Regions from separate parts of the Kluyvera georgiana genome, predicted to be linked through region 1. Evidence: riboswitches for the same ligand, from Rfam matches in the RefSeq annotation. Region 1 holds a riboswitch; each other region holds the start of a gene.
The links. Region 1 has a riboswitch for thiamine pyrophosphate ahead of thiC (phosphomethylpyrimidine synthase ThiC). Riboswitches for the same ligand answer to the same signal wherever they lie in the genome.
Positions count from the first base shown of each region.

Region 2: another riboswitch for thiamine pyrophosphate. It lies ahead of thiM (hydroxyethylthiazole kinase); the one in region 1 lies ahead of thiC (phosphomethylpyrimidine synthase ThiC).
Region 3: another riboswitch for thiamine pyrophosphate. It lies ahead of thiB (thiamine ABC transporter substrate binding subunit); the one in region 1 lies ahead of thiC (phosphomethylpyrimidine synthase ThiC).

Region 1 is NZ_CP158865.1:4,666,908-4,676,659, reverse strand. It holds gene ABTW00_RS22125 (sensor domain-containing diguanylate cyclase) at 1-1,027, opposite strand, end outside; gene thiH (2-iminoacetate synthase ThiH) at 1,261-2,391, opposite strand; gene thiG (thiazole synthase) at 2,388-3,158, opposite strand; gene thiS (sulfur carrier protein ThiS) at 3,160-3,360, opposite strand; gene ABTW00_RS22105 (HesA/MoeB/ThiF family protein) at 3,341-4,099, opposite strand; gene thiE (thiamine phosphate synthase) at 4,092-4,727, opposite strand; gene thiC (phosphomethylpyrimidine synthase ThiC) at 4,727-6,625, opposite strand; TPP riboswitch at 6,712-6,821, opposite strand; gene ABTW00_RS22090 (Rsd/AlgQ family anti-sigma factor) at 6,873-7,358, opposite strand; gene nudC (NAD(+) diphosphatase) at 7,456-8,229, shown strand; gene hemE (uroporphyrinogen decarboxylase) at 8,270-9,334, shown strand; gene nfi (deoxyribonuclease V) at 9,344-9,752, shown strand, end outside.
Region 2 is NZ_CP158865.1:1,739,535-1,749,286, reverse strand. It holds gene ABTW00_RS08285 (mandelate racemase family protein) at 1-1,057, opposite strand, end outside; gene fbaB (class I fructose-bisphosphate aldolase) at 1,325-2,377, opposite strand; gene thiD (bifunctional hydroxymethylpyrimidine kinase/phosphomethylpyrimidine kinase) at 2,522-3,322, opposite strand; gene thiM (hydroxyethylthiazole kinase) at 3,319-4,104, opposite strand; TPP riboswitch at 4,139-4,235, opposite strand; gene ABTW00_RS08265 (hypothetical protein) at 4,956-5,444, shown strand; gene ABTW00_RS08260 (LysR family transcriptional regulator) at 5,498-6,424, opposite strand; gene ABTW00_RS08255 (adenine deaminase) at 6,550-8,331, shown strand; gene ABTW00_RS08250 (NCS2 family permease) at 8,350-9,693, shown strand.
Region 3 is NZ_CP158865.1:4,104,468-4,114,219, reverse strand. It holds gene thiQ (thiamine ABC transporter ATP-binding protein ThiQ) at 1-367, opposite strand, end outside; gene thiP (thiamine/thiamine pyrophosphate ABC transporter permease ThiP) at 351-1,961, opposite strand; gene thiB (thiamine ABC transporter substrate binding subunit) at 1,937-2,920, opposite strand; TPP riboswitch at 2,951-3,049, opposite strand; gene sgrR (HTH-type transcriptional regulator SgrR) at 3,085-4,740, opposite strand; gene sgrT (glucose uptake inhibitor SgrT) at 4,839-4,976, shown strand; gene ABTW00_RS19540 (sugar efflux transporter) at 5,065-6,243, shown strand; gene idnO (gluconate 5-dehydrogenase) at 6,438-7,202, shown strand; gene ABTW00_RS19530 (MFS transporter) at 7,261-8,544, shown strand; gene idnR (DNA-binding transcriptional regulator IdnR) at 8,627-9,619, shown strand; gene leuD (3-isopropylmalate dehydratase small subunit) at 9,665-9,752, opposite strand, start outside.

The DNA of each region.
Region 1 (9,752 bases):
CTATGGCTTTATGTAGCATCACTTCAAGACCCGGGGCGCGGTTGGTATCGCCCGTCTTAATCGCGTTGATGATATTCATCAGAATGCCGCGGGAAGCGTGACGTAAATACAGGCCGAAGGTGATGATAATCAGGCCTGCCAGCGCGAAGCCCCACATAATGATGATGCTCTCATGCTGGGCAAGTAGGCTGAGCGTATGGCCTGAAACCTTATAAATCACGAACCAGTCGGGGTTGGTGAACGAATAGTAGTAATACCAGGTCCGGTGAGCCTTATCGAACACTTCTCCTTCACCGGCCGTCATAGCGCTAAGCAGTTGCTCAGAAACGACCGCCTGGAAGAGCTTGCCGCTGTCCGGATGCAGCAACGCCTGGCCCTGGCGGTTGACCACGAAGAATTCGCCCTGTACCGGCGGCCTCATCTGGCGCAGGGTATGGCTCATGGCGGCTAAATCAAAGTGGAACGCCAGCGTGCCCTTCAATTTTCCGTCGGTAGAGATAACCGGTTTTGCCAGCGTCACGGTCTGCTGTTGGGTAAAGAAATCGACATAGGGCTGAGTGTAGCGACTAAAGACACCCGCATCCCCCTGGTGCACAAACCAGGGGCGGGAGGTAGCATTGAACGTGGGGGAGTCCTGGCGCGCGACCGCCTGCGGCGCTCGCAGATAGTGGCCCTCGGCATCGGCGACGGACAGCGACGAGACTGTCGGCATCATCGACAGCAGCTGCATCATGGATTGCAGCCCCTGTTCCGGGTCAATATTCACAATTCTGTTTAGCTCATCGTTGCGAGCCAAATAGGTTGCAGCACGTCCCAGAATATAATCATTTTCGTGCAGGATAGATTCGGTGTAATTGACCGCGAGGTTATGGGTGAAATTGCGGTTAATACTATGATAATCACGAATGATATCGTTACGTTGAATAATCGTAACCAGTGTGGCAATGATGACAAAGCACAGAATAATGCCGGCAAAGCTAATAAAGATTGGTGTGGTAAATGACAGCCTTCTGCTGTGAGAACTCATCATGGTTTCCATTCCTGGGGAAAATTGCAGAAAACCAGCGAAGACTGGTACGGCAATATCACACACATATTTATGACTCAATAATTATACGGTATTGAATTAAATATGAGTATTTAATCTACATCTATAGATTAAATTGCTAGTACCAGCCGGTTTTTATGAAATATTCTTTCGTCAAAATTAAGAGCAGGGCGACGTCAATTCGCGCCGCCGTGAATAAGTGTAGACGATTTTTAGCGCTGGGCGCCACGCCCCAACCAGCTATCCCAATCTTTCCATACCGGCTGAAGCCCGCGAGCGGCGAGCGCGCTGGCCACTTCCTCAGGCGTCCTGCCATCGTGCGGCGAAAACTGCTCAAGCTCAGGGTGATTATCGGCGTAGCCGCCGGGCTGCGTTTTGGAGAAGGCGCTGACGTTATTGATCGCCAGCGGAACCACGCGGTCGCGGAACCACGGCGACTCACGCGTCGACAGCGACAGCTCGGTATCCGGCGAGAACAGGCGGAAAGCACAGATGGTCTGCACCAACTGACGTTCATCCATCAACGATGCCGGTTCAATGCCGCCTGCACAGGGCCGCAGGCGAGGGAAGGAGATGGCGTAGCGGCTTTTCCAGTAACGCTGCTGGAGCCACAGCAGATGCTCAGCGACCATAAAACAGTCAACCCGCCAGCTATCGGATAAGCCAATCAGCGCGCCGAGACCGATTTTATCAATTCCGGCCTGGCCGAGCCTATCCGGGGTGTCAAGGCGCCAGAAGAAGTCCTGCTTTTTCCCCTTCAGATGATGCTGGGCATACATCCCTTCGTGATAGGTCTCCTGATAAACCATTACGCCATCCAGCCCCAGCGTTTTCAGTTCGGCATACTCCCCGGTCGCCAGCGGCTGCACTTCCATCTGTAACGAGGCGAACTGCTGGCGAATGGCCGGGAGATGGCGGCGAAAGTAGTCCATGCCCACTTTGCTCTGATGTTCGCCGGTGACGAGCAGCAGGTGTTCAAAACCCAACTCGCGGATGGCGGCGCACTCGCGGGCGATTTCTGCCTCGTCCAGCGTCTTACGTTTGATGCGGTTGCTCATAGAAAAACCGCAGTAGGTACAGTCATTAGCGCAGAGGTTTGAGAGATAAAGCGGCACGTAAAAACTGACGGTGTTGCCGAAGCGCTGGCGAGTCAGCTTTTGCGCCCGTTGCGCCAGCGGTTCAAGGTAATCGGCGGCGGCGGGGGAGAGCAGTGCCATCAGGTCGTCACGACTTAGCTGTGGAGCGTTAAGCGCGCGTTCCACGTCAGCGGCGGTTTTACCGTTGATGCGCAGGCGAATGTCGTCCCACTCCAGTTGCCGCCAGCGGTCGGTGAAGGTTTTCATGCTAACGCCTCCAGAAAGCCGGTGAGCGGGCTGGTGGCGCTGGCCTGCGAACTTTTGCTTCCTGGCACAGCCTGCCGCGCCAGTAATCCGGCTTCCACCGCCAGACGAAAGGCGGTTGCCATCATCACCGGATCGTCCGCCACGGCAATCGCCGTGTTGACCAGCACCGCATCAGCGCCCATTTCCAGCGCCTGCGCCGCGTGGCTGGGCACGCCGATCCCGGCGTCGACCACCACCGGCACGGTGGCCTGCTGGATAATGATCTCCAGCATGGCTTTGGTTTCCAGCCCCTGGTTAGAGCCGATAGGCGCGCCGAGCGGCATCACCGCCGCGCAGCCGACCTCTTCCAGCCGCTTGCACAAAACCGGATCCGCGCCGCAGTAGGGCAGCACGACAAACCCCTGCTTCACCAGCGCCTCGGCGGCTTTTAGCGTTTCGATTGGATCCGGCAGCAGCCAACGGGCGTCCGGGTGGATTTCTAATTTCAGCCAGTGGGTGCCCAGCGCTTCACGCGCCAGTTGGGCGGCGAAGATCGCCTCTTCGGCGGTTTTCGCCCCGGAGGTATTGGGTAGCAGCGTGACGCCCGCTTCAATTAGCGGTGCCAGAATCGCATCGTTGTGCTGGCGCAGGTCCACGCGCTTCATCGCCAGCGTCACCAACTGGCTGCCGGAAGCGCGAATCGCCTCGACCATCAGCTGCGAAGAGGCAAACTTCCCGGTACCGGTGAACAGATGTGAATCAAACGTTTTGTCGGCAATACGTAACATCTCAACCCCCTGCAATAACCTGAAAAAGCAGGATCTGGTCGCCTTCCTGCACGATTTGCTGTTCCCACTGCTCGCGCGGCAGGATCTGCTGATTGAGCGCCAACGCCGCGCCCGGTTTGAGCTGGTTGAGCTGGATAAGCAGCCCGCTGACGGTTTGCCCTGCGGCGCACTGCATCGGCTCATCATTGAATTGAATTTGCATGCTGCCCTCCGCATACCGGACAGCCGTTGGCGCGACGCAGCGCGAGGCTGCGCCACTGGCTGGTTTTGCCGTCAAACAGACGTAGCTCCCCGCCCGGCGTCTCAATACCGCTAAGTAATTTAATCGCCTCCAGCGCCTGCAAGGTACCCATCACGCCAACCACCGGGCCGAGCACGCCAGCGGTGCGGCAGTTGCGTTCCGGCTCTACATCATCCGGCCACAGGCAGCGGTAACAGCCTTGTTCCCACGGCGGCGTGAGCACCATCAACTGACCGCCAAAGCCGACAGCGCTGGCGGTGATGAGTGGGATATTGAGCGCTACGCAGGCGGCGTTGATTTCCTGGCGCGTGGCCATGTTATCGGTACAGTCGAGCACTACATCGGCCCGCGCGACCGTATGCCGGAGCGCATCGCCTTTAAGTCGCTGCTGGAGTGATACCAGTTCGATATCCGGGTTGAGCCGTGTCAGGCGCTGCCGGGCAACCTGAGATTTTGAACGTGCGATATCATCAGTGGTAAATAGAATCTGGCGCTGCAAATTGCTCAGATGAATGTCGTCGTCGTCTACCAGCGTCAGTTTGCCGATGCCTGCTCCCGCCAGATACAGCGCGGCAGGTGAACCTAACCCGCCTAAACCCACGATCAGCACATGACTCGCGAGCAGCTTTTGCTGGCCTTCAATGGCGATATCGCCGAGCAGGATTTGCCGGCTGTAGCGCATAAAATCGCGGTCATTCATCGCCAACTCCCGCAATATCCAGTAACTGCGCGGTAGCGGCGCGCCAGTCGGCGGCCTGAGTAATAGCGCTGACCACGGCAATACTGCCGACGCCAGTCGCCAGCACCGACGGGGCGCGTTCAAGGCTGATGCCGCCGATCGCGACGGTCGGGTAATCCGCCAGTCGTTCAATATGACTGGCCAACTGCGCCAGCCCCTGCGGGGCGGAAGGCATCTGCTTGGTTTGCGTCGGGAAGACGTGGCCGAGCGCGATATAAGAAGGCTTAGCGGCGAGTGCGACGTTAATCTCCATATCATCGTGAGTGGATACACCCAGGCGTAAGCCCGCCGCCTGAATGGCCTGCAGGTCGGTGGTTTCGAGGTCTTCCTGGCCCAGATGCACGCCGTAGGCGTTGTGCTTAATCGCCAGCCGCCAGTAGTCGTTAATAAACAGGCGGGCATCATAACGACGCCCCAGTGCGATGGCGGCGATAACGTCGGCTTCCACCTCTTCATCGCGTTTCTCTTTGATACGCAACTGAATGGTGCGCACGCCCGCCTCCAGCAGACGTTCAATCCATTCAACGCTGTCTACCACCGGGTAAAGACCGAGGCGGAACGGCACGGTTGGGAAATCAGGCTGATACATCAGGCTTCCTCCCGTTTGAGATAAATTTCGCCGCCTTTGGCGCGGAAGTTTTCCGACATATCCGCCATCCCCACTTCAATGGTTTGCGCGGCGGCGTAATCACGCACTTCCTGGCTGATTTTCATCGAGCAGAATTTCGGCCCGCACATGGAACAGAAGTGGGCGACCTTGCCGGATTCTTGTGGCAGGGTTTCATCGTGATAAGCGCGGGCGGTGAACGGGTCGAGCGCGAGGTTAAACTGATCTTCCCAGCGGAATTCAAAGCGCGCTTTCGACATGGCGTTATCGCGGATCTGCGCGCCCGGATGTCCTTTGGCTAAATCCGCGGCGTGGGCGGCGATTTTGTAGGTGATCAGCCCCTGCTTCACATCTTCTTTGTTCGGCAGGCCGAGGTGCTCTTTCGGCGTCACGTAACACAGCATCGCACAGCCGAACCAGCCGATCATTGCGGCGCCTATGCCGGAGGTGAAGTGGTCATAGCCCGGCGCGATATCGGTCGTCAACGGCCCTAAGGTGTAGAACGGCGCTTCGTGGCAGCTCTCCAGCTCTTCGGTCATGTTGCGCTGAATCATATGCATCGGCACGTGGCCCGGGCCTTCAATCATCACCTGCACGTCGTATTCCCAGGCGATTTTGGTCAGCTCGCCCAGCGTATGCAGCTCGGAGAACTGCGCTTCGTCGTTGGCGTCCTGGATGGAGCCGGGACGCAGGCCGTCGCCCAGCGACAGGGAAACGTCGTAGGCGGCGCAGATTTCGCAAATCTCGCGGAAATGTTCGAACAGGAAGTTCTCTTTGTGATGGGAGAGACACCATTTCGCCATAATTGAACCGCCGCGCGAGACAATACCGGTCAGGCGTTTGGCGGTCATTGGCACGTAGCGCAGCAATACGCCCGCATGGATGGTGAAGTAGTCGACGCCTTGTTCGGCTTGCTCCAGTAGCGTGTCGCGGAACGCTTCCCAGGTGAGATCTTCGGCGATCCCGTTGACCTTCTCCAGCGCCTGATAGATCGGTACGGTGCCGATCGGTACCGGGCTGTTACGCAGGATCCACTCGCGGGTTTCATGAATATAGCGGCCAGTGGAGAGGTCCATTACCGTGTCCGCGCCCCAGCGGGTCGACCAGACCAGTTTTTCCACCTCTTCTTCGATGGAGGAGGTGACCGCCGAGTTACCGATGTTGGCATTCACTTTGACCAGGAAGTTGCGGCCAATGATCATCGGCTCCGATTCCGGGTGGTTGATGTTGGCGGGGATAATCGCGCGGCCGGCAGCCACTTCATCACGCACGAATTCCGGGGTGATGTTTTCCGGCAGGCGTGCGCCGAAGCTCATCCCCGGATGCTGGTGGCGCAGCACTTCACTGCGAATGCGCTCGCGGCCCATATTTTCACGGATGGCGATAAACTCCATTTCGGGAGTGACGATCCCCTGGCGGGCGTAATGCAACTGGGTGACGCGCTTGCCTGCTTTGGCGCGTTTCGGCGTCAGCAGGCCGGTAAAACGCAGATCGTCCAGACCATCGTCGGCCAGACGTTCTTTGGTATAAGCCGAGCTACGGTCGTCTAATTCTTCGCTATCATTGCGTGCGTCAATCCACGGCTGGCGCAGTTTCGCCAGACCCTGCTGGACGTTAATCGCCACCTCAGGATCGCCATACGGGCCGGAGGTGTCGTACACCGGTACGGCTTCGTTCGCCTCAAACTGCGGGTTATCTTTACTGCCGCCAATCAGCGTTGGGCTGAGCTGAATTTCGCGCATCGGGATGCGGATATCCGGCTGCGAACCGGTGATATAGATGCGTCTGGACTCAGGAAAGGCGGTACCTTCCAGGGTATCGATAAAGTGTTGGGCCTGGGCGCGCTGTTCGCGGCGTGATGGTTTAGTAGTGGCAGACATAGCTCATTCCAAAAAAGTAAGGACGTGGCTTGTCAGACGACGGATGGAGTAATGGATGTGCGCCGCCCGTAAAGGCAGCAGCATAAAGCTGAATTACTCTTGTTCCCTTCGCAGGTCTTAACCTGATCAGGTTCCGCGGATCCCGAATTAACGGTCTCAGCCCGTGCTTGCGCACCAGGCACTCCGACAAGAAGTAACCTCTATCTTAGAGGTAATGAATGTAAACTACGCGTTAATGCGGCAAATCTCAAGCCGGACGTTTTATTTCATCCTGGCCGAGGGCCTCGAAGGTCAGCATGATGAGCTGATCCTCTAATAGAAAACGGGCTTCCAGCGCTTCACCGATATCGGACAGCGCCTGCTGAAACGCATACACGTTATCCTGGTCGATAGCGTTCTCTAGCGCAGAGTCGTAGTAGTCCATAATTTGTTGGGTATTGGCGTCCAGCAGCGGCCAGATTTTGCTGGCGTTTAAAAGCGGGCTGTTGCCTTCCATTTTATGGATAATACGTTCATAAATACTGAAATGACCGGCAGAAAGGTAGTCGACCAGCCGCTGACAAAAGTCATCAAGCGCCTTCTCGTTGAGACGCATAAACGATTCTTTGCCAGGCTTAAGGCCAACCAGATTGTAGTAAGCCACGAGCAGGTGCTTACGAATATTCAGCCAACGGTCGACCAGTCTGTGGTGTCCATGAATTCGCTCTTTTAGACTTTCTAACTGGTTTAACATAGGTTGACCCCGCATCGATAAGATTAAAATCTGCTCACGTCATTATGTAATAATAATGTTAACAACATGCCTGTGAAGCAAAGGTAGCGCAAGAGATATGGATCGTATTATTGAAAAATCGGATCGCGGCTGGTGGATCGTCAGCCACGAACAAAAATTATGGTTGCCTGCTGGCGAATTACCATATGGCGAAGCGCTAAATTTCGATCTTGTGGGGCAGCGCGCACTCCAGATAGGCGAGTGGGAAGGCTCTCCGGTGTGGCTGGTTCAGCAGCAGCGCCGTCATGACATGGGCTCAGTGCGGCAGGTTATCGACCAGGATGTGGGGTTGTTCCAACTGGCGGGGCGCGGCGTGCAGCTGGCCGAGTTTTATCGCTCGCATAAGTTCTGCGGCTACTGCGGGCACACCATGCACCCGAGCAAAACCGAATGGGCGATGCTGTGTAGCCATTGCCGTGAACGCTACTACCCGCAGATTGCACCGTGCATTATCGTGGCCATTCGCCGCGACGACTCCATTCTTCTTGCCCAACACGTTCGCCATCGCAACGGCGTGCATACCGTGTTGGCCGGTTTTGTCGAGGTGGGCGAAACCTTAGAGCAGGCGGTGGCGCGTGAAGTGATGGAAGAGAGCGGCATTAAGGTGAAGAACCTGCGCTACATTACCTCGCAGCCGTGGCCGTTCCCACAGTCGCTGATGACAGCGTTTATGGCGGAGTACGATAGCGGCGACATCGTTATCGATCCGAAAGAGCTGCTTAACGCTAACTGGTATCGCTATGACGATCTGCCGCTTCTGCCACCGCCGGGCACCGTCGCCCGTCGCCTGATCGAAGATACTGTGGCAATGTGTCGGGCTGATTACGACTGACATGTTACAATAGGCGCATCAACGCTAAAGGAATGTAAACATGAGCGAACTGAAGAACGATCGTTACCTGCGTGCTCTGCTGCGCCAGCCCGTAGACGTTACCCCGGTATGGATGATGCGCCAGGCGGGCCGTTATTTACCGGAGTACAAAGCGACCCGCGCCCAGGCGGGTGATTTTATGTCGCTGTGCAAAAACGCCGATCTGGCCTGTGAGGTGACGCTGCAGCCGCTGCGCCGCTATCCGCTCGATGCGGCGATCTTGTTCTCGGATATCCTGACTATTCCTGATGCGATGGGCCTGGGGCTGTACTTCGAAGCCGGGGAAGGCCCGCGTTTTACCTCGCCAATTAAGACCAAAGCCGACGTTGAAAAACTGCCGATTCCGGATCCGGAAGGTGAACTGGGCTACGTGATGAACGCGGTGCGCACCATCCGCCGTGAGCTGAAGGGAGAAGTGCCGCTGATCGGTTTCTCCGGCAGCCCGTGGACGCTGGCAACCTACATGGTCGAAGGGGGCAGCAGCAAAGCCTTCACCGTGATTAAAAAGATGATGTATGCCGACCCTAAAGCGCTGCATCTGCTGCTCGACAAGCTGGCACAGAGCGTCACGCTGTACCTGAACGCGCAGATTAAAGCGGGCGCGCAGTCGGTGATGATTTTCGACACCTGGGGCGGCGTGCTGACCGGGCGCGACTATCAGCAGTTCTCGTTGTACTACATGCATAAAATCGTCGATGGCCTGCTGCGTGAAAACGATGGCCGTCGCGTACCGGTAACGTTGTTCACCAAAGGCGGCGGGCAGTGGCTGGAAGCGATGGCGGAAACCGGCTGTGATGCGTTAGGTCTCGACTGGACGACAGATATCGCCGATGCGCGTCGTCGCGTTGGTCATAAGGTGGCGCTACAGGGCAATATGGATCCATCCATGCTGTATGCGCCGCCGGCACGGATCGAAGACGAGGTAGCGACTATACTTGCAGGTTTCGGCCAGGGTGAAGGCCACGTCTTCAACCTCGGTCACGGCATCCATCAGGATGTGCCGCCGGAACATGCCGGGGTATTTGTGGAGGCGGTGCATCGCCTGTCCGAACAATACCACCGCTAAGGAGTCATTATGGATCTCGCATCGCTACGCGCTCAGCAGCTTGAACTGGCCTCTTCAGTGATCCGCGAGGATCGCCTCGACAAGGATCCGCCGGATCTGATCGGGGGAGCGGACGTCGGGTTTGAGCAGGGTGGCGAAGTGACGCGGGCCGCGATGGTTCTGCTGAAGTATCCCTCTCTGGAACTGGTTGAATACACGGTGGCGCGGGTCGCCACCACCATGCCCTATATCCCGGGCTTCCTCTCCTTTCGTGAAACCCCGGCGCTGATGGCTGCCTGGCAGCAGCTTTCGCACAAGCCGGATCTGCTGTTTGTCGATGGCCATGGTATTTCCCACCCGCGCCGTCTTGGCGTCGCCAGTCATTTTGGTTTGCTTGTGGACGTCCCGACCATTGGCGTGGCGAAAAAACGGCTGTGCG
Region 2 (9,752 bases), 2.0 Mb from region 1:
TCGGGTCGATGATGCTGTTCAGATAGGCCGCCGGCTGGTCGTAGTCGAGGAACGGATGCAGCAGGCCGCGCTCATACCAGCGGCAGTTACGGATCGCGCCGACCACCGCCAGGCTTGCCGCGCCGTTGCCGTGTACTTCGCAGTCCATACCGAAGGATTCCGCCAGCGCCGCCACCTTCATGGTCGGCGTAATGCCGCCCACGCCGTTAGCGCCCGCGCGCAGAATGTCGCACGCGCCCGCTTTCACCCAATCCGCACGGCTGTGGTGCTTACCGCCGAAGCTTTCCGGCCCGATAATCGGAATAGAGAGATTTTCCGCCAGCCATGCGTAGGACGACATGCTGTCCTCTTCCATCGGTTCTTCAAACCACGCGAAGTTGAGTTTTTCCAGCTCTTTACCAATCCACAACGCTTCAGTGCGGCTGTACCAGTGGTAGCCGTCAATCATCAGATCGATATCCGGGCCGACCGCTTCACGTACCGCGGCGCAGGCTTTGATATCCATTTTCGGGTTCGGGGCGAAGGAGACCGGCGGCATCCAGGTATGCAGCTTGATGGCCTTGTAGCCGCGCGCCACCAGCGTTTCAGCGAAGGCCGCGTACTCTTCCGGGGTGGATAAACCGCCTGCTAAGTCGTCACCGCACATGGTGCTGCCGTAGGCCGGGACTTTGTCACGATAGCCGCCGAGCAGTTTGTAGACCGGCATATTGAGCTTACGCCCAATCAGGTCCCACAGCGCTTGTTCCACGAACGACAGCGCGCGTTCGGTCAACTGATGCGCACTGCCCCGCTGCCAGTGCACCAGGTCCTGCCAGATGCGTTCACGGTCGAACGGATCCTGACCGACCAGCACTTTACGGAAGAAAGTATTCACCACGAACGGGCGCACGATTTCCGGTGGTGCAAACGAGTAGCCCTTGCTGCCATCGTCCGCGGTAATCGTCAGCATTGCCATTTTGGCCATGCTTTCTGGCCCCGGATGCGAGTGCCCGGCGCTATCCGAGACCCGTCGGGTAGGATGCTGGAAAACGGTGACATTTACAGATTCAATTTTCATTATGTGTCCTTAGTACAACATTCGATTGCCGCTCATCGCGTCACAATCCTGTGTCCAACACTGATCCGATAAAACGGTTTTAGGGAATTGAAAAGGCGTTTCACGACTAATCTAAGCACAAAATAACAGCGCTTCCACGGACAAATAACGCTAACAATCGGCTGTTTTTTGGGCATGCGCACAAGGGGGCGTGATGTTTTTCACAAAAGGATAACGAAGTGTGAAGGGGATCGGCCTTCCCACCCGGGCGGATGGGAAGGCGGTAGACTAGGCGAAGGTGATTTTGCTGTCGAGGTAGACATCCTGCACGGCGTTGATCAACTGCACGCCGTCGGCCATGGATTTTTTAAACGCTTTGCGGCCCAGAATCAGCCCCATACCGCCAGCACGTTTGTTGATAACCGCAGTACGTACCGCATCGGACAGGTCGGTCTCACCGCCCGCCGCACCGCCGGAGTTGATCAGCCCCGCGCGACCCATATAGCAGTTCGCCAGCTGATAGCGCACCAGGTCAATCGGGTTGTCGGTGGTCAATTTGCTGTATACCCGATCGTCGGTATAGCCAAAGTTCACCGCTTTATAGCCGCCGTTATTTTCGGCCATTTTTTGTTTGACGATATCCGCGCCGATGGTGGCAGCCAGATGGTTGGCCTGCCCGGTCAAGTCGGCAGAGACGTGGTAGTCAACGCCGTCTTTCTTAAACGCCGGGTTGCGTAGATAGGCCCACAGTACCGTCACCATGCCCAGTTCGTGCGCGCGCTCAAAGGCCGCGGAGATCTCCTCAATCTGGCGGCGAGACTCTTCTGAACCAAAATAGATAGTCGCCCCCACGGCCACTGCGCCGAGGTTGAAGGCCTGCTCAACGCTGGCATACAGCGTTTGATCGAAAGTATTTGGGTAGCTCAGCGTTTCGTTGTGGTTGAGCTTCACGAGGAACGGAATGCGGTGCGCGTAGCGACGCGAAACCGACGCCAGCACGCCGTAGGTGGAGGCCACGCAGTTACAGCCCGCCTCAATAGCCAGTTCGACGATGTTTTTCGGATCAAAATAGAGCGGGTTGGCGGCAAACGAGGCCCCGGCCGAATGCTCAACGCCCTGATCGACCGGCAGAATCGACAGGTAGCCCGTACCGGCTAAACGCCCGGTGTTGTAGAGCGTCTGCATGTTTCGCAATACCGCAGGCGGGCGATTGTTATCCACCATCACCCGGTCAACGTAGTCGTGGCCAGGCAGGTAGAGCTGGTCGGCTGGAATGGTCATACAACGATGCTGTAAAAGGCTGTCGGCATCTTTGCCAAGCAACTGCGCAATATCAGTCATAGCTATGCTCCCGTAAGCGCCGACATCATGTCGGCTGGATGTCCTGCTCAATTTTTTGAGCAGGATAAGCCTGGTACCGGGGGCGCAGAATGTCCAACTTTTGTCGGTTTTAACGCACACGCTGCTGGCACGCAGACGGGACAGCTACCACCATTCGTGGAAATGATGTACCGGGCCAATCCCCTCGCCCACTTCCAGCGTATCCGCCTGAGCCAGTGCCCTGGACAACCAGGCTTTAGCGACCGGCACCGTTTCCTGCCAGCTTGCGTGACGTGGCCGTAACGCCGCCAGCGCCGCCGACAGCGTGCAGCCGGTGCCATGGGTGTTTTTGGTCACTACGCGCGGCGCGGTAAAACGCATTTCACCGTCGGCGGTAAACAGCCAGTCCGGACTTTCGGCGTCGTCAAGGTGGCCGCCTTTCATCAGCACCGCCTCACAGCCCAGCGCACGCAGCGCCCGACCCTGTTCAAGCATTTCGCGTTCACCGCGAGCATGCGGCGCATCGAGCAGCGCTGCCGCTTCCGGCAGGTTTGGCGTAATCAATGACACCTGCGGCAGCAGACGCTGACGCAGCGTCGCCACCGCCGATGCGGACAGCAGCGGATCGCCGCTTTTCGCCAGCATCACCGTGTCGAGCACCACGTTCTGGATACGATAACGCGCCAGCCGTTCGGCCACGGCTTCAACAATATCGGTCTCGGCCAGCATGCCGATTTTGGTGGTATCAATGCGCACGTCGCTGAAAACCGAGTCCAGCTGCGCGGCGACAAAATCGGGTTCAATGCGATAGACCGATTGCACCCCGCGGGTGTTTTGCGCCACCAGCGCGGTCATCACCGAACAACCGTAGGCACCCAGCGCGGAGAAGGTTTTCAGGTCGGCCTGAACGCCCGCGCCGCCGCTAGGGTCGGTACCGGCGATGGTCAAGGCGTTAATGCGCTTCATGCCGCCACCTCCGCCTGCATCGCATACAGCGCATCGAGGAAGGCTGGGACAAAGCTCCCCGGCCCTCGCCCCTCGGCGGCCTGCTGCCCGGCGAATTTCATCAGCGCGCAGGCGCCCGCCACATTTTCCAGACGGCTGCCCGGCAGCGCGCAGCTGGCCGCCACCACCGCCGACAGCGCGCAGCCGGTGCCAACCACCCGCGTCATCAGCGGATCTCCGCCCTGTACCGCCAGCGTTTGCTGACCATCGGTGATGTAATCCACCTCGCCGGTCACCGCCACAATCGCGCCGCTTTCTCGCGCCAGCTTCTGTGCTGCCGGCAGCGCTGTCGCCGCCGTATCGGTGGTATCAACTCCGCGCCCGCCGCGGCTTTCGCCCGCCAGCGCCAGAATTTCAGAGGCATTACCGCGAATCGCCGCCGGGTGTAATTGCAGTAAGCCGCGGCAGAATTCACTGCGCAACGTCAGTGCGCCAACGGCAACCGGATCGAGCGTCCAGGGCACATTCGCCGCATTCGCGCTTTCCACCGCCGCACGCATCGCCTGCGCACGCGGCTGGGTTAAGGTACCGACGTTTATCAATACCGCACTGGCTAGGGCGGAAAACTGCGCGGCTTCCCCGGCATCAATCACCATCGCGGGCGAGGCGCCAAGGGCCAACAAGACGTTAGCGGTAAAAGTCTGCACGACATCGTTAGTCATACAGTGAACAAGAGGGGCGTGCTGATGGAGAAGTTGGGCGGTGCGCGCGGATTGCGCGGGGTTTAGCAGATCAACGTACATGGTTTGCTCCTGCCATAACGCGAAGAAGCAATGACCAGGCGGTCTCTGACTTCCCTACGCTGGCATTATCCAGATCAGGTGGTACGGGTATTTCTCAGCCTTCACCAGGAAGGGCACCCCGAGTCGTTTAGCGGCGTGGCCGCTTTTTTGCAAGCGTAAGGGAAGTTTCTCGCTTAAGCAAGCCTCTTCCCGCGCGACAAATAACAACACAAAGAGAAAGGTTATATCTAATAATCGTTAAACTTTAATTAACACGCGTGCGGCGTATAAAAAAAGACAGTCATAACTTTCTTTCATACGAAACAAAATATCAGATAACCATAATTAAACTCGCGACGAACGGAATAATAAAAAAACAAAGAAAATCATCAGACTCGCCTCAACTTCAGATCATGAAAACTATTTTCTATAGGAATAATCCTTATCGGCAAATGGTAGGATGAGCATCGCTAACAATATGAATTTATTAATAAATAACATTTAAACTCAACTCCATTCACCGCCTGAATCTATCAACAAAAAACATGATCTTAATCAATATTAATATAGTCAACTTACTGGATAGTTGCTTCGCGTTACAAAGAAAGCGGCAAGCTTTTACTTGCCTTAGTGATTGATAGTCAATGAGAAAACTTATTATTGCTTACGCTATTGTTTCCCTTGCGCTGGTAGCAACGGGAGCATTTGGTGTCGTAGTGTGTAGCAACGCAATATCAGTAATAGAGAGCGACTGTTATCACTCATAACATTCACAACCTGATAATAATTTATTATTAACGTCCCAATAATGATACCAGGAACGTTACACATATATTCAGGTTGCGTTCTGAACTTTATAAAAAGCAAGGTTAATGATGAAAGCAAAATTGATACTGTTAGCTGTAATGACCGGCTCAGCTATTTTGGCGGGCTGTTCAAGCCCGGCACAGCGGATGGCTGAATGTGAAGCGCAGGGTATTTCTAAAGATACATGCTATTTATCTGAGCAAAATAGACAGCAGGGTATCAACAACGCCGCCATGACCGCGGCGTATGCCAACGCAGCCAACGCGACTCGCACTCGCGACGCGGAACAACACGCTCAGGCGGCGCACGTTGCCGATCCCATGCGTGAAGCGACGCTCTCTTCTAATGTGCTAAAAGCAACGCTGTCGAACGGTTTCTTCTCGGCGACAGTTAATGGCAAAAAAGCCGTTGTGAAGCGTATTAACGCCAATTTTTATGAAATTCGCGGAGCGGGATATATTATTTCCGTCAGCATGAATGCAGACGGCATTGAAGGCGCATCGTGGAATAAGACGCATGGCCGCGAAAACGGCATGCTGACCGTCAAACAATAACGATGGATACAGGGAGGCAAACGCCTCCCTTCTTCTATTATGCTACTCGTATACTACTCGGCGGCGCTCCCGCGCAGCGCTTTGAGCAGCAGCGTAAAGCAGGATTCAATTAGCGGCGGTAGCGTCTGCGGCCCGCGCATTAACGCCACCGTACGCGTCAGCGCAGGTTGCTGAAGCTGCGCGACCCGCAGCGTTGGATCTTCAAGGTGAGTGGTGTAGAGCTGCGGCAAAATCGCCACCGCCAGCTGCGAGCGCACCAGCCCGTACAGCGTTTCGATATAGTCCACCTGATAACGCGTATTCAACGTCAGCCGCTGGCTTTCAACCAATGCCCCGACCAGGCGCTGCACGTTACCCTTTGAGAATACCGCAATATCGCGCCCGGCCAGCAGTTTCCACGGTAAATGTGGCTGCCCGGCAAGCGGGTCATCCCTATGCAAAACCGCCACCAGAGGATCTTCACGTAGCGGGAAGAGCTGCAAATCAGCCGGCAGCGAGCTGTCGATAGCGCCGATGCCAAAATCAATTTGCCCGCTTTGCAGGTCACCAACCAGGGCATCGTTGGTGCGATCGTGGAACTCAACCCGCAGCCGTGGAAACGCCTGCGCCAGCGCGTTCGGCAGCAGCGGAAACAGCAGCGAACTGACGGACGGCACAAGGCCAATGCGCACCGTTCCATCGCCGCCCGCCTCGACAATTTGCTGCATATCCTGAAATGCCATCTGCGCAACGCTCAGCACCCGTTGGGCATGGGGAAGTATCGCCGCCCCCAGCTCGGTTAACGTCACCGCTGAAGCGGTACGATTCACCAGCTTGCCGCCAAGCACCGCTTCCGTCTGTCGCAGGGCGCTGCTGAGCGCCGGTTGGCTAATGGCCAAACGATTCGCGGTGTCCGTAAAGTGACGCAGTTGGGCCAGCGTGACAAAATACTGCAGTTGTTTAAGCGAGAGCGCGGGCAATCGCTGCCAGGGTTCGGTCATGTTGTGCTTCACTCGTGACGATCACGCAGAATAAGCCGAAGTTATCAGGTGATTAGTTTTTTCAGCTGGGCAACCGTTTGCTCTGCCCCTAAAGTAGCGCACATTATCCCTGTGCCGGAGATGTTATGTCCAGCAATGCTGAAAACCGCCGCCGCGCCGTTCAGGCCGCTCGTGGTGAAGTTCCGTTCGACCTGCTGCTCACCGATGCTTACATCGTCGATATGGCGACCGGTGAAATTCGTGAAGCCGACGTGGGTATCGTCGGCGACATGATTGCCAGCGTCCACCCGCGCGGTAGCCGCAGCGACGCCCTTGAACGCCACTCCCTGCCCGGCGAATTTCTCTCTCCCGGGCTGATGGACACCCATGTCCATCTCGAAAGCTCACATCTGCCGCCGGAACGCTATGCTGAAATAGTGCTGGCGCAGGGAACTACCGCCGTCTTCTGGGATCCCCACGAGCTTGCTAACGTGCTGGGCGTGGCGGGCGTGCGCTACGCCGTGGAAGCGAGCCGTCATCTGCCATTGCAGGTAATGGTTGCCGCGCCGTCCAGCGTCCCGTCGACGCCGGGTCTGGAAATGTCGGGCGCGGAATTCGCCGGCGCGGAAATGAACACCATGCTCGGCTGGCCGGAAGTGCGCGGCGTGGCGGAGGTGATGGATATGCACGGGGTGCTGCACGGCAGCTGCCGCATGCAGGAGATTGTGCAGGCGGGGCTGGACAGCGGCAAACTGATTGAAGGCCATGCTCGTGGGCTGAGCGGCGCCGATCTACAGGCCTATCTGGCCGCAGGCGTCACGTCAGACCATGAACTGACCTCCGCCGACGATGCGCTGGAAAAGCTGCGCGCCGGGCTGACGCTCGAAATTCGGGGGTCCCACCCTTACCTGCTGCCGGATATTGTCAAAGCATTGCAAACGCTGCCGCACCTCTCTTCGCAGATTACCGTCTGCACCGATGACGTGCCGCCGGATATGCTGCTGGAAAAAGGCGGTATCATCGCCCTGCTCAATGTGCTGATTGAACACGGACTGGCAGCCACCGACGTTCTGCGTTTCGCCACGCTGAATGCCGCCATTCGTCTGCAGCGAAACGATCTGGGGCTGATTGCCGCCGGTCGCCGCGCGGATCTGGTGGTCTTTGATTCGCTGGATAAACTCTCCGCCCGCGCGGTCTACGTCGCCGGTAAACAAATCGCCCGCGACGGCAAGCTGCTGGCACCGATTCCCCCGGCCTCCGGCGTGACGCCGCCGCGCAATACGCTGCACCTGGATCCGCTCAGCGCCGATGACTTCGCGCTGCGGGTTGGCCGCATCCAACACGGCGTCGCGCGGCTACGCCACATCCGCGGCGCGCGCTTTACCCAATGGGGAGAAGTGGACGTCGAGATCCGTGACGGCCAGGTGCAGATTCCCGCCGGATTTAGCCTGATTTGGGTTAAGCACCGCCATGGCCGCCATGGCGCCACGCCGCAGATTGCTCTGCTGGAAGGCTGGGGAGAGCTGCGCGGCGCGATTGCTACCAGCTACTCGCACGATTCGCACAACCTGGTGGTGCTGGGCCGTCACCCCGAAGATATGGCTCTGGCGGCCAATCAGCTGCTCGAGTCGGGCGGCGGCATGGCGCTGGCGCAAAACGGCGGCATTCTGGCCCACGTGGCGATGCCAATTGCCGGGATGCTCTCTGACAAACCCGCCGACGAGCTGGCCGCGGAATTCCGCAGTCTGCGCGATCTCAGCGCGAAGGTTGCCGACTGGGAGCCGCCGTATCGGGTCTTTAAGGCGATTGAAGGCACCTGTCTTGCTTGTAACGCCGGGCCACATTTAACCGATTTAGGGCTGACCGACGGCACGACGCGACAGATTGTCGACCCGGTTATTTCATCACAACACACAGCACAACAATAATCATGGGAGCGCCACATCATGGCCGATAACACCCTTAACTCTACCGCCTCCGGGAGCTGGTTGGAACGGCGCTTTGCGCTTCACTCGCGCGGCAGTTCGCTGCGTACCGAATGTCTGGCGGGCATCACCGGCTTTCTGGCCGCCGCCTATCTTTTAGTGGTCATTCCAGGCCTGCTGGCGGTAGGTGGAATGGATAAAGGCGCGGCCACCACGGGGACCATTCTGGTGTTCGTCGGCGGCACGCTGCTGATGGCGTTCTATGCCAACCTGCCGTTTATCGTCGGCCCAGGTATTGGCGGGTCGGTGCTGGTGGGCGTGACGCTCGCGGGCAGTGAAAACATCGGCTGGCCGATTGGTTTAGGTATTGCCTGCTGGTCGGGGATCCTCTTTTTCCTGCTGACCAAATTCGGCCTGCGCGAAGTCGTCACCCGCTCGGTACCGCAGTCGATAAAACTCGGATTAACCGCCTCTATTGGCCTGTTTGTCGCGGTGCTGGGGTTCCGCAATGCGGGATTGGTACTGGCGAACGCCAAAACGAACGCGTTAATGTTGGGCGATTTCCTGGCCCCTGGCGCGCTGGTCGCACTGTTCGGGCTATTTCTGGCCATCGCTCTGCAGGCGCGCCGTATTCCAGGCGCCATTCTGTGGGCCATTTTATTTGCCACGCTGGTGGGTATTCCGGCAGGCGTCACCCGTTTGCCAAACCACTTTATCGATGTGCCGCATTCACTGACGCCCGTGCTAGGACAGATTGATATGCTGGGGGCGCTCAATATCGCCTTCCTGCCGTTCCTGTTTGTCTTCTTCGCTTCCGAGTTCTTCTCCACCATGGGCACCACCCTGGCGGTCGGCGGTGAAGCCGGGCTGCTGGATGAAGAGGGCAATATGCCGCATATCAATCGTCCGTTTATGGTCGACTCGATTGCCGCCGCGGTCGGGCCATGGCTGGGGATCCCGGCGGCCACCGCGCTGATTGAATCATCAGCCGCCGCAGAAGCCGGAGGCAAAACCGGCCTGACGGCGCTGGCCGCGGCGGTAATGTTCCTGCTGATGCTGCTGTTCACCCCGGTGGCGCTGATGATCCCGAAAGAAGCCACCGCGCCGGCACTGATTCTGATTGGCCTGAATATGTTCAGCGGCCTGCGCAAGGTCGATCTGGCGAACTTCACCGACGGTCTGCCGGTGCTGATGATGGTGATGATCACGCTGATTGCCAACAGCTTCGGTACCGGGATTGCCGGTGGCCTGCTGTTTTATATCGTGATCAAAGCGATTGCCGGTAAATGGCGCGAGATTCCCATCGGACTGTGGGTGCTGGCGGTGCCGCTGGTATATTACTTTGCGACGCTGGTGAAGCACTAACCTCTCAATCCTCATCAGATGAGCGTGCCAGACACGCTCGTCTGATAGAGAGCAGAACT
Region 3 (9,752 bases), 560 kb from region 1:
GCATTGATTCAATTCCCATCTGCCCGGCAATAACCTGTAACCGACGCTGCTGGTCGGCGGTGAGCTTCAGCCGCGGGCTCATCCCCAGGCTGATATTCTGGCGCACCGTCAGGTGGCTGAAGAGATTATTTTCCTGAAACAGCATCGACACCGGGCGCTGGGACGGCGGCGTATGCGTATGGACGCGGCCTTCCAGCATGATGGTGCCGCTGGCGGGCGTCAGAAATCCAGCGATCAGATTGAGCAGCGTCGATTTCCCCGCGCCGCTTGGGCCGAGCACCGCGATTTTCTCGCCCTGCGCAATCGTGGCGCTAAAGCGCATCGGCAGGTGCTGATACAGCCAGGTCACATCATTCAGTTTTAGCATGGCGTCCGGGTAACTTTTCAATCACGGTAAAGAGCAGGAAGCAGAGCAGCAGCAGAATCAGCGCGGTCACCGCCCCATCCTGGCTGCGGTAGGCGCCAATCTGCTGGTAGAGATAAAACGGCAGCGTGCGGAAATTCTCGTTGCCGAACAGCGCCACCACGCCGAAATCACCGATCGACAACACGCAGGCAAACGCCAGCGCCTGGGCCAGCGGTCTTTTGAGCGCGCGTAATTCAATCACCCGCAGGCGATTAAACCCGCCAAGCCCAAGCGACTCGCACAGAATGCTGTAGCGTGCGGTGATATCGCGCATCGGTGTTTCCAGTACTTTCAGCGCGTAGGGTACCGCCATCAGCGCGTTGGTGAAAATCACAATACCGTCGGCGGAGTCGGGCAGGCCGATGGTATTGTTAAGCAGCAGGAAGAAGCCGGTAGCCAGCACGATCCCCGGCATGGCGAGGATCAGCATCCCGCTGAGTTCCATGGCCTGCCCGGCGAGCGGCTGATTACGCGCCCGCAGCTCGCGGCTGCTCCACAGCAGCATCATGGTCAGCGCCACGCAAAGCAGACCGGCGGCGAGGGCGATACGCAGCGACGTGCCCAGCGCCTGCCATAAAATCGGCTGGCTAAAGACGGAAAGCATCGACGGGTGAATGCCATCCACCACTACCGCCAGCAGCGGCGGCAGCATTAACAGCAGGGTCAGGAAGATAAGTACCCCGTCGGCGATACGGCTGTGCCAGCGATCTTCAGGGTCACGCCAGCCTTGAATTTGGCTATTGCCCACCGCAATGGCCCGGCTCATACGCTGGCTAAGCAGCACCAGCGCCAGGCAGCAGGTCATCTGAATCAGCGCCAGCATGGCCGCGCGCGCCGGATCGTAGTCAAAATTCAGCGCCTGGTAAATTGCCAGCTCAATCGTGGTGGCAGAAGGCCCGCCGCCCAGCGACAGCACGGTGGCGAAGCTGGCAAAGCAGAGCATAAAAATCAGCGTGGCGATGGGCAGAATCTGTCGCCGCATCCAGGGCCATTCCACGTAGCGGAAGAACGGATAGCCGCGCATCCCGAGCTGTGCCGCGAGCTGGCGCTGCTCGCCGGGAATTTGCTCCAGCGCCTGCAGCAGCAGGCGGGTGGCCATCGGCATGTTGAAAAAGACGTGCGCCAGCAGAATGCCCTGCAGGCCGTAGGGGGAAAAATTCCACTGCCAGCCGAGCCAGGCGTACATCTGCGCCAGCCATCCCTGACGACCGTAGACGGTGAGAATGCCGAATACGGCGACCAGTACCGGCAGAATGAGAGTCATCGCGCACAGGCGCAGCAGTAGCTGGCGACCGGGGAAACGGCGTCGGTACATCGCGCGGGCCAGGAAAATGGCGGGTAGCACCGACAGCAGCGCGGAGAGAAACGCCTGCCAGAAGGAGAAGCGCACCACGTGCCACAGGTAGCTATCGCCGAGCAGCGTTGACCACGACGTTTCGGGGGCGTTGAGCCACAGCGCCAGAAAAGCCGCCAGAGCGACGGCCACCATTAGTGCGGTGGCCGTGAGCCCTGGGTAGAGCCAACCCGGAATTAGCGGCTGGCGGCGCGGAGCCATGTATTAATCCAGTTCTGACGTTCGCTGGCGACCTGCTGCGGCGTGAACTCAAGCGAGGTCTGCGGTTTCACCAGGCTGTTAAAGCCTTCCGGCAGCGCAACCTGAGTGACCGGATACATCCAGTTGCCGGTCGGGATGGCGTTCTGGAACGCCGGAGAGACCATAAATTGCAGGAATTTGTCCGCCAGTTTTTGCTGCTTGCTGGCCGCGGTTTTTGCCGCCACTTCGACTTGCAGATAGTGGCCTTCGGCAAACGGCGCCGCGGCGTAGTTGTCTTTTTTCTCTTCAATGATGTGGTAGGCCGGCGAGGTGGTATAGCTTAGCACCAGGTCGCCTTCCCCTTTCAGGAACAGGCCGTAGGCTTCGCTCCAGCCTTTGGTGACGGTGACGGTCTTCGCTGCCAGTTTCTGCCAGGCTTCCGGCGCTTTATCGCCGTACACTTTCTGCATCCACAGCAGCAGACCTAAGCCCGGTGTGCTGGTGCGAGGATCCTGGTAGATGACGCGCCATTTCTGGTCGCTCTCAACCAGCTCTTTCAGGCTCTTCGGCGGGTTTTTCAGCTTGTTTTTATCGTAGACGAAAGCGAAGTAGCCGTAGTCGAACGGCACGAAGGTGTCGTTGCTCCAGCCGCCCGGCACGCTGACGGCGCTGGCCGGAACGTTGCTTTTAGCAAACAGTTTAGTGTCGGTTGCGGCCTGCAAGAGGTTGTTATCCAGCCCCAGCACCACGTCCGCTTTGCTATTTTTTCCTTCCATGCGCAGACGGTTGAGCAGCGAGACGCCGTCTTCCAGCGCCACGAATTTCAGCTCGCAGTCGCAGTCGGCTTCAAACGCTTTTTTCACCGCCGGGCCAGGGCCCCAGTCGGCAGCAAAGGAGTCGTAGGTATAGACCGTCAGCACGGGTTTCGCGAACGCGGGCGCGGCAACCAGCACCAGCAGGGGGAGTAATTTCTTGAGCACTTTGCACCTCAGTAAATGGGTGGCAAAGGATTTTGAGTTAGCCTCAAATCCCTTCGCCGGGATTATCCGGATCAGGTTCGACGGGTCTCTCTCAGCCGCGCATAACGCACAGCACCCCGTTGAGAACGGCACATTGTAATGATTACGTGAATAAATCAAAAGCCCTACGGTTCCGGCGGCGCAAACCAGGCGGATTTAAAGTCAAACCAGCCCAGCGTATTCATCCGTACGCCGCGCATACTGCGCTGCCCCTGGAGCATCAGCCAGTGGTGAATCAGCGGCACCACCGATTGATTCGCGAGCAACTGCTGGCACCAGTCGGCCTGCGGCAGGTTGCCCGCGCGCCAGCGCCGCGCGTCCTGCTCCCAGTCAATGGGGATACAATGGCGAATCATCGGCACTTCATACAGATAGGCAAACAGTGAGAAATCGAGCGGCAGCGTGAAATTGGCGCTGTTGAGCCAGATATCGCTGACCACCTCGCCGCGATGCCATTCGTCATAGTCCACTTCCTGAATGTTGAGCTTGACCTGATGCTCCGCCAGCAGCGTTTCCATAATCTGGCCGATGGTCCGGTGCTCGGCGTGATCCCGATAGTAGGTGAGGGTGATAGACTCCAGCCCGGCCGGTTTGTCGCAGGCGCGGCTGCGCGCATGGTGCCAGCGCGGCAGCAGGCCGTAGGCGGGAAACCAGTGGCTCTGATGCTGCTCGCCCGCGCGGTAGAGCAGATTGTTGGGATGAAACAGATGGCTCAGCCACTGGCGTACCGTTGGATTGCGGCCCAATGTGCTACGCGCATCGAACAGCAGGTAATAGCAGCCTTCTTCCAGCCGACTTTCGACGGCTTTTTCACTTTCGGTAGAGCCTTCGAGCGTCAGGCCGCCGTTTGGCGCTTCGCTGATTTCTGGTAGCACCCACACGTTAACCTCGTCGATCAGCGCCCGGAAACCGAAATAGTCTTCAAAGGCAAGGATCTTCAGCTGGTTAAGGTTGTTGCGCGCGACGGAGTAAGGCCCTGTACCCACCGGCATACGCGAGAAATTGGGCAGCGTTTGCCATTCACGCGGCAGGATCATCGCCGATACCTGGCTCAGTAGCCACGGCAGCCAGCGGTCAGGCTCGGCCAGATGCACGTCCAGCACCCAGGCGGTGGGAGAGTGGATCTGCGCGATGTTGGAGAACAGCGGCAGCGTCATGCTGCGCTCCAGTGAGGCAATAACGTCTTCCATCTCCAGTTCGCGCCCATGATGGAAGTGGATGCCGGGACGCAAATAAAAACGCCAGTGTAAGGGGGAAATTTCCTGCCAATGGTGAGCAATATCGGCTTCCAGTTCCCCATTTGCCTCATTTACCCGCGTTAAGGCGTTGAAAATCTGCCGGGCGATGTGGGTTTCCGAGCGGCGAAGCGCGGTGCCGGGCAGCAGATTGTGCATCGGGCGATAGTAAAGCACCCGCAGAATGTGGCGACCCTGACGGAAGCTGCGCCCCAGATGCGACACCAGCATCTGGCGTACCGCCGCTTTATCGCCGACCAGCTGTACCAGCTGATCGATGCGATCTTGCTCCAGCAGATCCTCAGCGCGTTGCTGCTGCAGCGCCAGCCCGGTATAGAGGAACGTGAGTCTGGAACGCTTGCCGCGCCCGGCCTCCGCCTCCCAGGTTAGCCAGCCGCGTGCCTCCATGGTGTTGAGTAATGTCCGCATATGGCGGCGTGAACAGCTCAGCAGTGCCGCCAGATCGTTAAGCGTCGTCTCCTGCGATTTTCCCTCGCAGCACTGCCATAAACGGATGAACTGCTGCTGTAAGCGACCTGAAGGCATAAAAGGGGAACTCCTGATAAAAACTCAGCAATTTATTAATCCCTATATTAGGCCAATAATGGATTTCGATGAAGCGAAGGAGAAACGAGGAGGTCACCATGTATCAGTTCTACCGGCGTTATTTCTCTGCGACCAAAAACGTTTCCTGGCTGGCCCGTCAGGCAACGGCACAGCGGCTTGAAGTGCTGAACTATCTGATGCAGTGGGAAGTTACGAACCCGACCTCTGAGTATTAATTCGCCTAATCATGTGTGACTGAGTATTTGCCAGCAGGTATTATCTGCTGGCTTTTTTTTATTCTTTCGCGTGCTTAAAGGATTTCACATGCTCTGGTTAATGACGATGGGACGACGTCTCAACGGTGTGTACGCCGCTTTTATGCTGGTGGCATTTATGATGGGCGTAGCGGGAGCGCTACAGGCGCCGACGCTGAGCCTGTTTCTCAGCCGTGAAGTGGGCGTCCAGCCGTTCTGGGTCGGCCTGTTTTACACCGTTAACGCGATCGCCGGGATTGCGGTCAGCCTGGCGCTGGCCAGGCGATCCGACAGCCGGGGCGACCGACGCAAGCTGATTATGTTTTGCTGCCTGATGGCGGTAGGTAACGCTCTGCTTTTTGCCTTCAACCGCCACTACCTGACGCTGATTACCTGCGGCGTGATGCTGGCGTCCATTGCCAACGCCGCGATGCCGCAGCTGTTTGCGCTGGCCCGTGAGTACGCCGACAGCTCGGCGCGCGAGGTGGTGATGTTCAGCTCGGTGATGCGTGCCCAGCTGTCGCTGGCGTGGGTGATTGGCCCGCCGCTGGCGTTTATGCTGGCGCTGAACTACGGCTTTACCACCATGTTCGCCATCGCGGCGGGGATCTTTATCCTGAGCCTGACGCTGATCGCGCTCACGCTACCCTCGGTGGCGCGAGTCGAGCAACCTGCTGATGTGGTGCAGAATCAGATTAGCGGCTGGAAAGACAGTAACGTACGCATGCTGTTTATCGCTTCTACGCTGATGTGGACCTGTAACACCATGTATATCATTGATATGCCGCTGTGGATCAGTAGCGATCTCGGCCTGCCGGATAGCCTCGCGGGGATCCTGATGGGCACTGCCGCCGGTCTGGAGATTCCGGCGATGATCGTTGCAGGCTACTACGTGAAGCACTTCGGTAAGCGTCGGATGATGGTCACTGCGGTAGCCGCTGGGGTGCTGTTCTACGTTGGGCTTATCTTCTTCCACAGCCATACCGCGCTGCTGATATTACAGCTGTTTAACGCTGTGTTTATCGGCATTGTCGCCGGGATTGGCATGCTGTGGTTCCAGGACCTGATGCCGGGTCGCGCCGGGGCGGCGACCACGCTGTTCACCAACAGCATCTCGACCGGGGTGATCCTCGCGGGGATTGTACAGGGGGCGCTGGCGCAGAGCTTTGGCCACTTCTCGGTGTACTGGGTGATTGCGGGGATTTCGGTGGTAACACTGGCGATGACCGCGCGGGTGAAGGACGTGTAACACGCGCTGAGGCTTTTCTTACGTCACGCGCTTGGCTGGGCTACGTGCCTGGCCAGCGCTGCTCCTTTCTTTCCATCTTGCACGTAAATGTATACCTGATCACATAACGATCATTTTCCTCTTCCTGGATCTTCTTTTTTCTACTGTTACGCGTATACAGTTACGCGTAACAGTTATCAAAAAAGGAGTTTTTAATGAAAAACCTGTTCGACCTGAGCGGTAAACGCGCGCTGATTACCGGCTCCGCGCAGGGTATTGGCAACCTGCTGGCCAGCGGTCTGGCGGCACACGGTGCAGAGATTGTGATTAACGACATCACCCAGCAGCGCGCGCAGGCGGCGGCGGAGAACCTGGTGGCCGAAGGCTATCGCGCGGTTGGCTATGGTTTTGACGTGACCAATGGGGAAGAGGTGGCGCACGCTATCGCGAAAATTGAAAGGGAAGTGGGAGCTATTGATATTTTAATTAACAACGCCGGTATCCAGCGTCGTTATCCTTTCACTGAATTCCCGGAAGCGGAGTGGGACAAAGTGATTGATGTAAACCAGAAATCGGTCTTTCTGGTTTCGCAGCAGGTTTCCCGCTACATGGTGCAACGCCGCCGCGGGAAGATTATCAATATCTGCTCGATGCAGAGCGAGTTAGGCCGCAAGACCATTACCCCGTACGCGGCGTCAAAAGGCGCGGTCAAAATGTTAACTCGTGGGATGTGCGTGGAATTGGCGGAATACAATATTCAGGTCAACGGTATTGCTCCCGGCTATTTCGCCACTGACATGACCACCGCGCTGGTGAACGATGAGGCATTCTCCGCCTGGCTGTTCCAGCGCACGCCCGCCGCACGCTGGGGTCATCCGGAAGAGCTGATCGGCGCGGCGGTCTATCTTGCTGCACCGGCCTCTGATTTTGTTAATGGGCATCTTCTGTTTGTGGACGGCGGCATGCTGGCTGCGGTCTGATAAATAATGGGCCGCTACTCGCGGCCTGAGAGATAAAACAATAATCCAAGGAGTGAGTATGAATATGCTCGCAAAACTGCCGGCGCGTCGCTGGTGGTATTTAATGCCGATTATTTTTATTACCTACAGCTTAGCTTATCTCGACCGCGCCAATTACGGCTTTGCCGCTGCCGCCGGTATTGAACATGATTTAGGAATTACTCAGGGAACCGCATCGTTAATTGGCGCGCTGTTCTTCCTGGGCTACTTCTTCTTCCAGGTACCGGGCGCGATGTATGCCGTTAAGCATAGCGTGCGCAAAATGATCTTTTGCAGCCTGATCCTTTGGGGGCTCTGCGCCGCGGCGACCGGCTTTGTGAGCAATATCCCTACGCTGATGGCGATCCGTTTTATTCTTGGGATCGTCGAGGCGGCGGTAATGCCTGCGATGCTGATTTATATCAGCAACTGGTTTACCAAAACCGAACGTTCGCGCGCCAATACCTTTTTGATTCTCGGTAACCCGGTGACGGTGCTGTGGATGTCGATTGTCTCCGGCTACCTGATTGAAGCCTGGGGCTGGCGCGAAATGTTTATTTTCGAAGGCATTCCGGCGGTGATTTGGGCGTTTTGCTGGGTGATTCTGGTGCGCGATAAGCCAGCGGATGCGGGTTGGTTAAGCGCGCAGGAGAAGGAGGCGTTACAACAGGCGATGGATCGTGAGCAGCGTGATATCAAGCCGATGCGTAACTACGGAGAAGCAATGCGCTCGCGCAGCGTCATTATGCTTTGCGCGGTACACGCGCTGTGGAGCATTGGGGTGTATGGCTTCATGATGTGGATGCCGTCAATTCTCAAAAATGCGGCGCAGATGGATATCGTGGCGGTGGGCTGGCTGGCGGCGGTGCCGTACCTGGCGGCGATCTGCCTGATGCTCACCGTCTCCTGGTTGTCCGATAAGTTCCAGAACCGTAAGCTGTTTATCTGGCCGCTGCTGTTGATTGCCGCCATCGCGTTCTTCGCCTCGTGGATGCTGGGCAACCAATCTTTCTGGCTCTCCTACGCGCTGCTGGTCGTGGCCGCCGCCTGTATGTATGCGCCTTATGGGCCGTTCTTTGCGCTGATCCCTGAACTGTTGCCGCGCAACGTCTCCGGCGTATCGATGGGGATGATCAACAGCTTTGGTGCGTTAGGGGCCTTCCTCGGCGCGTGGCTGGTGGGCTACCTCAACGGCGTGACCGGCGGGCCGGGCGTCTCCTACACCTTTATGGCGATCGCCCTGCTGGCGTCGGTGGTGCTGATGTACTGCGTTCGCGCGCAAAATGAAGCCACCTCGCCGTCGGCTGAGATGGCCACGCGTTAAGGTTGAGGGAGGAGTGCAGTCGCTAACCGGCTGTGATAAGGTTCTCTGCGAGCATAATGGGCTGTTGGTCGTAGAGAACCTCATGAAAAACAATCGGATGACATTACAGGATATTGCCGCGCTGGCCGGGCTGAATAAGATGACGGTCAGCCGTTATCTGCGTGACCCGAATCAGGTGTCGCAGCGCAGCCGCGAATTGATTTCGAAAGTCATGGAAGAGAACAACTACATTCCCAACCGCGCCCCGGAAATTCTGCTCAACGCCCGCAGCAAAACCATTGGCGTGCTAATCCCTTCGTTCCGTAATCAGATCTTTGCCGACGTGTTGGCGGGGATTGAATCCGTCACCTCGGCCTGCCAGTACCAGACGCTGATCGCTAACTACGAATACGACGCCGAGCGCGAGGAGCGTGAGGTGCTGAACCTGCTCTCCTACAATATCGACGGCCTGATCCTCACGGGAAAACTGCATACCGAACGGATGGTACAGTACGTGCGCGCCAGCGGCGTTCCGGTGGCGGAGCTGATGGATATTAGCGGCCAGTATCTGGATATTCAGGTTGGCTTTGATAACGAAAAAGCGGCGTACGAAATGACGCAGGCCTTTATCGACAGCGGCAAGCGCAGCATTGCGTTCTTTGGTTCGATGGATGACCCTCGCGATCTCAGCCGTTTTCGCGGCACCGAGAAAGCGCTGGCGGCACAGGGGCTGGAAGCGTACCACCTGGCGCCAAAAACGATTTCGTCGGTGACGCTGGGCCGCAAGATGTTCCAGCAGGCGATGGCGGAAAAACCAGATATTGACGCGATTTTCTGTACCAACGATGACCTTGCCGTCGGCGTGCTGCTGGAGTGTCAGGCGCAGCAGTTCGACGTGCCGGGAAAAATGGCGATTGCCGGTTTCCACGGTCTGGAAATTGGCCGCGCGCGGCTGCAAAAAATTGCCAGCGTGATTACGCCGCGCTTTGAGATTGGTAAAACGGCAGCGGATATTCTGATTAAGCGCTTGAACGGGAAAGATGCGCCGGGCAGCGTCAACCTCGGTTACCAGATCTATTACGGCGATACGCTGTAGGCGGGAAGAAGAGGCTGGCCACCGTGCGGTGACCAGCGGGAGAGATTACTGCATAAACGCCGGTTGCTTGTTCTCGTAGGCCGAGATGGCGTCTTCGTGCTGCAAGGTCAGGCCAATGCTGTCCAGCCCGTTG